DNA from 3 places in the Arthrobacter sp. NPDC056886 genome. Region 3 is predicted to be linked to each of the others. Evidence: riboswitches for the same ligand, from Rfam matches in the RefSeq annotation. Region 3 holds a riboswitch; each other region holds the start of a gene.

Region 1 (3,264 bases), 100 kb from region 3:
GACGCACGACATCAACCGCCTCCGCGCACAGTGGGAGGGCATCGAGAGCCAGTCGACATCCACCAAGATCCTCGCCCCCGAGCTGCTCTACGGCGAACCTGACCTCACCATCAAGGTGGTCCGCGACGTCTTCAACGAGGACTTCTCCAAGCTGATCGTCTCCGGCGAGGAAGCCTGGGACACCATCGAGGCCTACGTCACCTACGTGGCACCGGACCTCGTGGGCCGGCTTGAGAAGTGGACCAAGGACACGGACATCTTCGCTGCCTGGCGCATCGACGAGCAGATCCACAAGGCCCTGGACCGGAAGGTCTTCCTGCCCTCCGGCGGCTCCCTCGTGATCGACCGCACCGAAGCCATGACCGTGGTGGACGTCAACACCGGCAAGTTCACCGGCTCCGGCGGCAACCTCGAGGAAACCGTCACCAAGAACAACCTGGAAGCGGCCGAGGAAGTGGTCCGGCAGCTGCGCCTGCGCGACATTGGCGGCATCATCGTGATCGACTTCATCGACATGGTGCTCGAATCCAACCGCGACCTCGTGCTGCGCCGCATGGTGGAGTGCCTGGGCCGGGACCGGACCAAGCACCAGGTGGCCGAGGTGACCTCGCTGGGCCTCGTGCAGATGACCCGCAAGCGGATGGGCACCGGGCTGCTGGAAGTCTTTGGCGAACAGTGCGAGACCTGCGCGGGCCGCGGCATCGTCACGCACGACGAGCCGGTGGAACACCGCCGCGCCAACACGGTGGCCGCGGAGCACTACGTGCCGCGCACCGAGGCCCAGCCGGCTGCCCGTACGGAGCGCAAGAGCCGTCGCCGCGGCAGGGGAGGCCAGGGCCCGGAGACGGCGCCGGCCGCCCCCGCCGCCGTCCACGCCGAGCCCACCGAGGCCGAACGCCACGCCAAGGCTGAAGCCACCCGTGCCGCGCTGGCGAACATCGCCGCCGCTGCGCACGCCGCGCACCTGCACGACGGGGAGGCCGCCGCTGCCAGCGACGCCGGGGCCCGCCAGGCCGCCGTCGACGCCGTCACACAGCTCGCTGCCGCGGAAGAGGCAGCCGGACGTCCCGCGACCGTGCTGACGTTTGGCGGTGAGCAGGTGGCCCTGCCCTTCGTCGAGCACGCCGAGGGCACGCCGGAACCGGCCCTGACCCTGGACCTGCTGACCGAGGCTTTTGCCAACCTGGGCGACGCCGAGGCTGGCAAGCAGGACGAGCTGCAGGCCCCGGCCACCGAAGCACCCGAGGCACCCGCAGCCGTGCGGGCTGCGGAGGCTCCCGCCTCGGGGGCAGCGGACACCACCACTCGTGGCCGCCGCGGGCGCCGCAACCGGAGCGCCAGCCGCGCCCAGGGCGCTGCGAACGAGACCTCCGTGGAGCACCGCGAGGCGACACGGCCGGCAGCGGCCGGATCGGTTCACGAGGCCAAGGCGCCCGCCGCGGCCAGGCCGGCCTCCGTCCCGGCCGGCAACGAGCCGATCATCCTCGGCGTCGGCGTACCGGCGTCGGAGCTGTAGTCCTCCGCGACTGATCGCTTCCCCGACCGGTCACTTCGACTGGCCGGGCCCGCTGCTGCGTTAACGGACCAGCCCGGTGGCAACGGCTAGGCTGGAACACTGACACGGGGTGCCGCGCATCGGGCCGGCTGAGATCCAGACCCGTTGAACCTGTCCGGTTAGCACCGGCGAAGGGATGTCTGACTTGTCCGCGAGACCGAACCCGTCCGAGTTTCTGCCCAGCGACTTTCTGCTCTCCAAGCCCTCCCACCCGTCGCCGGCCACGCCGCTGCGCATTCCCCGGGTGCTGGCCATCGCCGGGTCCGACCCGTCCGGCGGGGCCGGGATCCAGGCCGACCTGAAGAGCATCGCGGCGAACGGCGGCTACGGCATGGCCGCCATCACGGCCCTGACAGCGCAGAATACCCAGGGCGTGCGCGGCGTCCACGTGCCCCCGGCCGCGTTCCTCACCGCCCAGCTGGACGCCATCAGCGACGACATCGGCATCGACGCCGTCAAGATCGGCATGCTCGGCGACGCGGCGGTGATCGACGCCGTCCGCAGCTGGCTGGAAAAGGTGCGCCCCGCCGTCGTGGTCCTGGACCCGGTGATGGTGGCCACCAGCGGTGACCGGCTGCTGCAGGAATCGGCCGAGGCCGCCCTGCAGGCACTCCTGCCGCTGGCGGACCTCATCACGCCGAACCTCGCCGAACTTGGCATCCTGCTCAGGGAGCCCGCCGCGGCCGACTGGGCTGAGGCCCTGGCCCAGGGCAAGCGGCTGGCCGCCCTGACCGGCACCACCGTGCTGGTCAAGGGCGGTCACCTCCAGGGCGGACAATCAGGGGACGGGCCCGACGACGGCGGATCTGTCGACGGCGATGCCGGGAACGATGCCGGCGCCGGCTGCCCGGATGCGCTGGTCAACACCGGTGGCCTGCTCGGCACCGAAACGGTGGTGGTGCCGGGGGAGCGGATCGCCACGCGCAACAGCCACGGCACCGGCTGCTCCCTGTCCTCGGCCATGGCCACCGTGCAGGCCCGGCTGGGGGACTGGGAAGCGGCGTTGCGGGAGGTGAAGCCGTGGCTGCTGGGTGCGCTCCGTGAGGCCGCGGTCCTGGACGTCGGCTCCGGCAACGGCCCGGTCCATCACTTCCACCACATGCAGCGCCCCACAGACGGCCTGCCCGGCCAGGCCAGCCAGCACGGCCCCGCCGCCCACGGTCCGGCCGAAGGCGAGTTCGCCGCAGCCCTGCGCGCAGGGGCCGCGGACGATCTTGACGCCATCTACGCCCTGGACTTCGTCCGTGGACTGGCCGACGGGACTTTGCCCGAGCGCGAGTTCGCCTACTACCTCGCCCAGGACGCCATCTACCTCAACGGCTACTCCCGGGTCCTGGCCCGTACCGCGGCGATCGCCCCCACCGAGGCCGAGCAGCTGTTCTGGGCCCGTTCGGCGCAGACATGCCTGGAGGTCGAGTCAGAGCTGCACCGGTCCTGGCTTAGCACCCGACCCACGGCGCCCACCCTGGGCCCGGTGACGAAGTCCTACGTGGACCACCTGCTGGCCGCCTCGGTGTCCGGCAGCTACGGGGTCCTCGTGGCGGCAGCCCTGCCGTGCTTCTGGCTCTACGCCGAGGTCGGTTCCACCCTGCACCGGGAGTTCCTTGCCGGCGGCGCCCCCGTGGCACACCCGTACGCCGACTGGCTGCGGACGTACGCCGATGAGGACTTCGCCGCCGCGACCCGGCAGGCCATCGCGTATACAGACA
Region 2 (3,264 bases), on a different contig from region 3:
CGCCGCCGGGACGGCGAGGTTCTCCGCCCCGAAGGCGACGTCGTCGCCGAGCCGGGAAAGCACCACCTGGGTTTCCGGGTCCTGCTGCACAAGCCCGGCGCGGCCGCGCTGCGCCCGTGGCGGGGCGCCGTCGATTAGCAGGCTTCCGGTCTCGTCAGCGTCCTCGGCGTCGCCGGCTGTCCCGGAGGCGCCTGCCGCGCCGTCGCCCAACACGCCGGCCAGGGCGTGAAGCAGCGTGGATTTGCCGGCGCCGGAGGGACCCAGCAGAAGCACGCGCTCCCCCGGCCGAATGTCCAGGTCAAGGCCGCTGACTGCGGGCCGGGGCCGTCCGGCATGCCGCCAGCCCCAGCCGCGTGCCGTGACGGCGGCCGGCCGGACGCCTGGTGAAGATCTCATAGGTTCTCTGCAGGATTCAGGGTGAGAGGTTCAGGATGTGAGATCAGGAGAACACGGGCTCCGTGGCGGCCTTGCGGGAGGCAAAGGAAGCCAGCACTCCGGTCTTGGCCAGGCCGCGGGTGGCGAGCCAGGCCAGCCCGCCGGCAATAATTGCGCCCGAGATTGTGGTGAAGACGATGTAGGCGAGCTTGTCACCGGCCGCGTAAGCGATGTTCCAGCCCCACGGCAGGAAGGAATCGTTCAGGCCGCAGAAGAGGCCAGCGCCGGCTCCGGCCAGCAGCGAGACCGGAAGGTTGAACTTCTTGTAGAGGAAGGCCGCGAAGACCAGTTCCGCGCCGAGGCCCTGCAGGATGCCGGAGATCAGCACCGTGGTGCCGTACTGCGAACCCATGATGAGCTCGCCCGTGGCCGCGACGGTTTCGCAAAAGAGCGCTGCGCCCGGCTTGCGGATGATGAGCATGCCCAGCACCGCCGGGATCATCCAGCCGCCGGCGTAGAGTCCGCTCAGCGGCGGGTAGAGCGCGTTCACGGGGGCCGAAATCAGGTTCGCGCCCTGGGACCAGGCCCAGAAGATGACGCCGCCGGCAACGGCGATCAACGCGGCCACCACTATGTCCACCACACGCCAGCTGTAGTTGCGCCGGGCGGATGAACGGCTGGCGGAACCATGCTGCGCTGAAATATCTGTCATGTCGTCCTCCTGAGGAACAGGAGGGGAGGGTGCTCCGGCCGGCCGGCTTCCGCCGCCCTCCGCGCACCCTGAGAACTCGACTCCCTTGCGCCGGTACTAACCGGATCAGGTTCGAGGGTCTGCGGCTGTCCGCACTCTCAGCGCCCACCAACGGTTTCCCCGGATTTTTCCGGCGATGCCCGGCGGCGGCGCTCCCCTGTCGTAAATTATTTCGCCCTTGTGGGCTGGCTCAGTTTACACCCGGGCGGCCGGGTTTTCAGTGCTGTGCCGTCACAATCGGGGACCTGGCAGAGCCAGCCGCCGCGGCCGGGAAAAGCCGCTTGGTAGAGTCGACGTGTCGGACACCCGGACCCGCCAGCGGGCGGCCGCGTCACCTACGGGAAAGCTGGATTATTTTGACGCAGACACCAGCCACACATGGTCCCTCCGGGGACTACGACCCAGACTCGGGCGAGCCGCAGCCGCCGGGGTCACTGGCGGCGCTCATCGGCCGCGTGCTGGCCGAGATGGAGGCGCTCCAGTTCGCGTCGTTCAGCAAGGACGACGCCCTGGACCTGGGCCTCCTCCTGGTCGAGCTGGGCAGGCAACGCACGCTGCCCATCGCCGTCGACATCACCAAAGGCGAGCAGGTGCTCTTCCACGCCGCGCTGGACGGCGCCACGCCGGACAACGAGCGCTGGATCAACGCCAAGAAGCGCACCGCCCTGCGGTACGAGGTCCCGTCCCTGCTGGTGGGCCTCCGGGCCCGGGCTGCCGGCGGAAGGATCGAAGACAACGCCTGGTGGGATCAGACGGAGTTCGCCGCCCACGGCGGGGCGTTCCCGATTTACGTGCGCGGCACGGGCGCCGTCGCCGTCGTCACCGTGTCCGGCCTGCCCCAGAAGGCGGACCACGACCTCGTGGTCGAGGCCCTGCGGATGGTCCTGACACCGGAACGCTAGGCTAGGGGAAATCCGTTCCCGTCCCAAGGAGACCGAAGAATGAACATCGTCATCAAGCTGCTCGGCACCGGCATCAGCCTCGTGGCCGGCTTTGCCGGCACCAAGCTGGTGGACGCCATCTGGGAGAAGTCCACGGGCAACAAGCCGCCCACGGGCCACGACGACGATGTCCCCACCACGCTGCGCTCGGCCCTGACGTTCGCCCTGATCTCCGCATCGGTCAGCGCCATCATCCAGGTGCTCGCCAACCGCGGTACCCAGCGCGCGATCACCCGCTTCGCCAAGACCCAGGACATCGTCTGACCAGATTCGGCTAGCCGCGGCTCCGGTCGCGGTATGGCCGACAGCGCCGGCCGCCGTCAGCCCCGCACGGGCTCAACGGCCGGCGTCGTCGTCCGCCCCGTGGTTGGCCGCCTGCTGGGCGGCCTTTTGGGCCGCCTTCTGGACTACGGCCTCAAGCTCGTCGGAGCTCAGCAGCTCCGGGTGCAGGTGCTTGGTCCGGTAGCCGGCCCGGCCCACCATGTGGGCGGACACCGGGACGGTGAGCAGCTGGAAGAGCCAGGCCACCACCAGGACGGGCCACACCCACCAGGTGCGCATCTGCAGGCCCAGGGCCGCCAGCAGCAGGAACAGGCCCAGGACCTGCGGCTTGGTGGCGGCGTGCATCCTGCTCATGAGGTCCGGGAACCGCAACAGCCCGATCGCGGCGCCGAGGGACATGAGCGCGCCGACCACCATGAACACGGCGGAGACGGCATCGATCACTGTTTCAGGATTCACGGATGCCCTCCCTCCGCTCAGCCACGAACCGGGCCACGGTGACCGAGCCAACGAAGCCGATGAGGGAAATCGCAACGAGCAGCATCAGGTTGTTGAGGTGCCGGTTGACGGCCATGTCGATGCACAGGGCCGCCCCGAAAATGGCCAGCAGCACGTCGGCGGCGAGCACCCGGTCCAGCAGCGAGGGGCCCCGCCCGATCCGGATGATCGCCCCCGCCGCGGCCAGGGAAAGTACGACGGCGGTCACCGTCAGGACGGTCTGCATCATGCGACGGTCTCCTGTGTAAGGGCGGACAGTTCGTCTTTGGTCCCCATGATCCTGATCAGCCCGGCCTCAGTGTCCCGGACCTCCTTGCGCAGCTTGGCCGCGTCCTCGGCATTGCGGACGTTGATGCCGTGGATGTAGAGCGTGGACGTTGACCTGTCCACCTCCACCACGAGGGATCCCGGAATCAG
Region 3 (3,264 bases):
AGCGTGGCCGGCCGGCTCCGCGGATCTTCGGCGGCGACCAGGACATCCGCGCTCGCCCCTTCACCGATGGACTCCGCGCCGAGCCACGTCCGCGCGGACCAGCAGGCGGCGTCGAGAGCGGCTGCGGCGGGAAGGCCTGCGGCGTGCAGGGCCTGGATCTCGTCCACGATCCGGCCGTGGCTGATCACGCTGCCGGCGTCGGTGCCGGCATAGATGGCCACCCCCGCCTCGCGGGCTTCGAGGACCCGCTCCGCCCGCCGCTCCCACAGCGAGCGCATGTGGGCGGCGTAGCGGGGGAACTTGGCCTCCGCCCGGGCGGCGATGTCCGGGAACGTGGCGATGTTGATCAGGGTGGGCACAATTGGGACGCCCTGTTCGAGGAAGCGCGGCAGGTGCCGGGGCAGCAGCCCGGTGGCGTGCTCGATGCAGTCGATCCCGGCGTCGAGCATGTCATCCAGGGTGTCTTCGGCGAAGCAGTGGGCGGTGACGCGGGCCCCTTCGTCGTGGGCGGCCTGAACGGCGTCCTTGACCGTCCGGGCGGGAAAGCTGGCGGCGAGGTCGCCAGCGTCGCGGTCGATCCAGTCCCCCACGAGCTTGACCCAGCCATCGCCTGCGCGGGCCTGCTTGCGCACCGCCTCGACGAGATCCTCGGGTTCCACCTCCACGGCCAGGCCCGGCAGGTAGCGCCGGGTCCTGGCGAGGTGCCGGCCGGAGCGGATGATCCGGGGAAGGTCCGCGCGCTGCTGGAGCCAACGGGTGTCGTGGACCGCGCCGGCGTCGCGGACCAGCAGCGTCCCGGCGTCGCGGTCCGCCAGAGCCTGGGATTCCGCGGTGGCCTCGGAAACGTCCCCGCCCGGGCCCAAGCCGATATGGCAGTGGGCGTCCACGAGCCCGGATATCACCCAGCCGTCCAGCACAAGGTCCGGGGCGGCGGCCGGACGGCGGAAGGTCAGCAGGCCATCCACCGACCAGAGCCCGCGGCGTTCCTGGTCCGCCGCCGTGAGGATGGGGCCGCTGAACTCGATGATGCCGGTCATGGCCTAAAGCCTAGTCCCACGTAGGTCCGCCGGCCGCGTCATACTCGACAGCCGTCAACAGGTGCGTGGTAGCTTCGTCTACGACCACACGGGTGCCCTTGCAGGGGCTGAGATCGGGCTGACGCAGCCTGCGACCGTTGAACCTGTCCGGGTAATGCCGGCGAAGGAAGTGAGTATTTTTCGTGAATACCCAATTGACGCAGCACAGCCCTGTCCACATCCAGTCAGCCCACAACGAATCAGCAGCCGCCACGCGGTCGCTGAAGTCCCACTCGCTGGCCTTCACCACAGACCCGGACCATGGCATCCGAGTCCCGGTGACCGAGATTGCGCTGGAACCCTCACCGGGCGGCGCCCAGAACGCTCCGTTCCGGGTCTACCGCACGGCCGGCCCGGGCAGCGAGCCGGTCCGCGGGCTCGAACCGTTCCGGGCGCCCTGGATCGAGGCCAGGGCGGACACCGAAACCTACGCCGGCCGGGAACGGGAGCTGCTCGACGACGGCAAGTCGGCGGTGCGCCGGGGTGCGGCGTCGGCCGAGTGGCGGGGCGGACGCCCGGTGCCCCGCCGCGCGGTCGAGGGCAAGACCGTCACGCAGATGCGCTACGCCCGGGACGGTGTCATCACCCAGGAGATGCGGTTCGTCGCACTGCGCGAGAACTGCGACGTGGAGCTGGTGCGCAGCGAGGTGGCCGCGGGCCGGGCGATCATTCCCAACAACGTCAACCACCCCGAATCCGAGCCGATGATCATCGGCAAGGCGTTCCTGGTGAAGATCAACGCCAATATCGGCAACTCCGCCGTGACCAGCTCCATCGCCGAGGAGGTCGACAAACTCCAGTGGGCCACACAATGGGGCGCGGACACCGTCATGGACCTCTCCACCGGGGACGACATCCACACGACGCGCGAGTGGATCATCCGCAACTCCCCCGTCCCCATCGGCACGGTCCCCATCTACCAGGCGCTGGAGAAGGTCAACGGCGAGGCGAACGCCCTGACCTGGGAGATCTTCCGGGACACCGTGATCGAACAGTGCGAGCAGGGCGTGGACTACATGACCATCCACGCCGGGGTGCTGCTGCGCTATGTACCGCTGACGGCCAACCGGGTCACCGGCATCGTGTCCCGCGGCGGTGCCATCATGGCCGGCTGGTGCCTGGCGCACCACCAGGAGAACTTCCTGTACACCCACTTCGACGAGCTGTGCGAGATTTTCGCGAAGTACGACGTCGCGTTCTCCCTGGGTGACGGGCTGCGGCCCGGCGCGACGGCGGACGCCAACGACGCGGCGCAGTTCGCCGAGCTGGACACCCTGGCCGAGCTCACGCAGCGGGCCTGGGAGTTCGATGTGCAGGTCATGGTGGAGGGTCCCGGGCACGTGCCGTTCCACCTGGTCCGGGAAAACGTGGAGCGCCAGCAGGAACTCTGCAAGGGCGCCCCGTTCTACACGCTCGGGCCGCTGGTCACCGATATCGCACCGGGGTATGACCACATCACCTCGGCGATCGGCGCCACGGAGATTGCCCGTTACGGCACCGCCATGCTCTGCTACGTCACGCCCAAGGAACACCTCGGCCTGCCGAACAAGGACGACGTGAAGACGGGCGTGATCACCTACAAGATCGCGGCCCACGCCGCCGACCTCGCCAAGGGCCACCCGGGCGCCCACGAACGCGACGATGCCCTGTCCAAGGCGCGGTTTGAGTTCCGCTGGCGGGACCAGTTCGCGCTGTCCCTGGACCCGGTGACGGCCGAGGCCTTCCACGATGAGACGCTGCCCGCGGAGCCTGCCAAGACGGCCCACTTCTGTTCGATGTGCGGGCCCAAGTTCTGTTCCATGCGGATCAGCCAGGACATCCGGGACGAATACGGTTCAGCTGATTCGCAGGCGGCCCTGGCGCAGATGGCGGCCGGAATGCGGGCGAAGAGCAATGAGTTCCTTGCCTCGGGCGGCAAGGTCTACCTGCCGGAGCCCGCGGTGGGAGGCCCCGCAGCCTTCTAGGGCAGCTTCTAGGACGCCCGGGCGTGCTGGTGGCGGCTGACCTCGGCGATGTACGAGCGGATGGCCCGGTCCCCCTCGGTTGAATCCTGGGGCCGGTGCCCTCCCGGCGCCGTGCGGTGCAGGGCACCGGTCTCGCGCAGGTAGCCGGCGATTTCCTCATACAGCGGTTCCCAGCCCCCGGTCAGGACCAGCGTCGGCACGCCCGGCACGATCTGCAGCGGGGC

Evidence for each region. A riboswitch is a leader RNA that binds a small molecule or an ion and turns the genes downstream of it on or off. The one in region 3 is predicted to bind thiamine pyrophosphate.
Region 1: it holds a riboswitch for thiamine pyrophosphate, as region 3 does, so the genes downstream of both, ACFRJ8_RS04440 (bifunctional hydroxymethylpyrimidine kinase/phosphomethylpyrimidine kinase) here and thiC (phosphomethylpyrimidine synthase ThiC) in region 3, are expected to answer to the same signal.
Region 2: it holds a riboswitch for thiamine pyrophosphate, as region 3 does, so the genes downstream of both, ACFRJ8_RS09580 (ECF transporter S component) here and thiC (phosphomethylpyrimidine synthase ThiC) in region 3, are expected to answer to the same signal.

What each region holds. Positions count from the first base shown of each region.
Region 1 covers NZ_JBHUBT010000002.1:276,308-279,571, reverse strand. The annotation lists gene ACFRJ8_RS04445 (Rne/Rng family ribonuclease) at 1-1,516, shown strand, start outside; TPP riboswitch at 1,612-1,709, shown strand; gene ACFRJ8_RS04440 (bifunctional hydroxymethylpyrimidine kinase/phosphomethylpyrimidine kinase) at 1,692-3,264, shown strand, end outside.
Region 2 covers NZ_JBHUBT010000004.1:311,779-315,042, forward strand. The annotation lists gene ACFRJ8_RS09575 (ABC transporter ATP-binding protein) at 1-396, opposite strand, end outside; gene ACFRJ8_RS09580 (ECF transporter S component) at 440-1,087, opposite strand; TPP riboswitch at 1,152-1,295, opposite strand; gene ACFRJ8_RS09585 (heme-degrading domain-containing protein) at 1,483-2,028, shown strand; gene ACFRJ8_RS09590 (DUF4235 domain-containing protein) at 2,068-2,331, shown strand; gene mnhG (monovalent cation/H(+) antiporter subunit G) at 2,404-2,808, opposite strand; gene ACFRJ8_RS09600 (monovalent cation/H+ antiporter complex subunit F) at 2,798-3,076, opposite strand; gene ACFRJ8_RS09605 (Na+/H+ antiporter subunit E) at 3,073-3,264, opposite strand, start outside.
Region 3 covers NZ_JBHUBT010000002.1:380,491-383,754, forward strand. The annotation lists gene ACFRJ8_RS04945 (amidohydrolase family protein) at 1-1,037, opposite strand, end outside; TPP riboswitch at 1,116-1,223, shown strand; gene thiC (phosphomethylpyrimidine synthase ThiC) at 1,220-3,040, shown strand; gene ACFRJ8_RS04955 (alpha/beta fold hydrolase) at 3,049-3,264, opposite strand, start outside.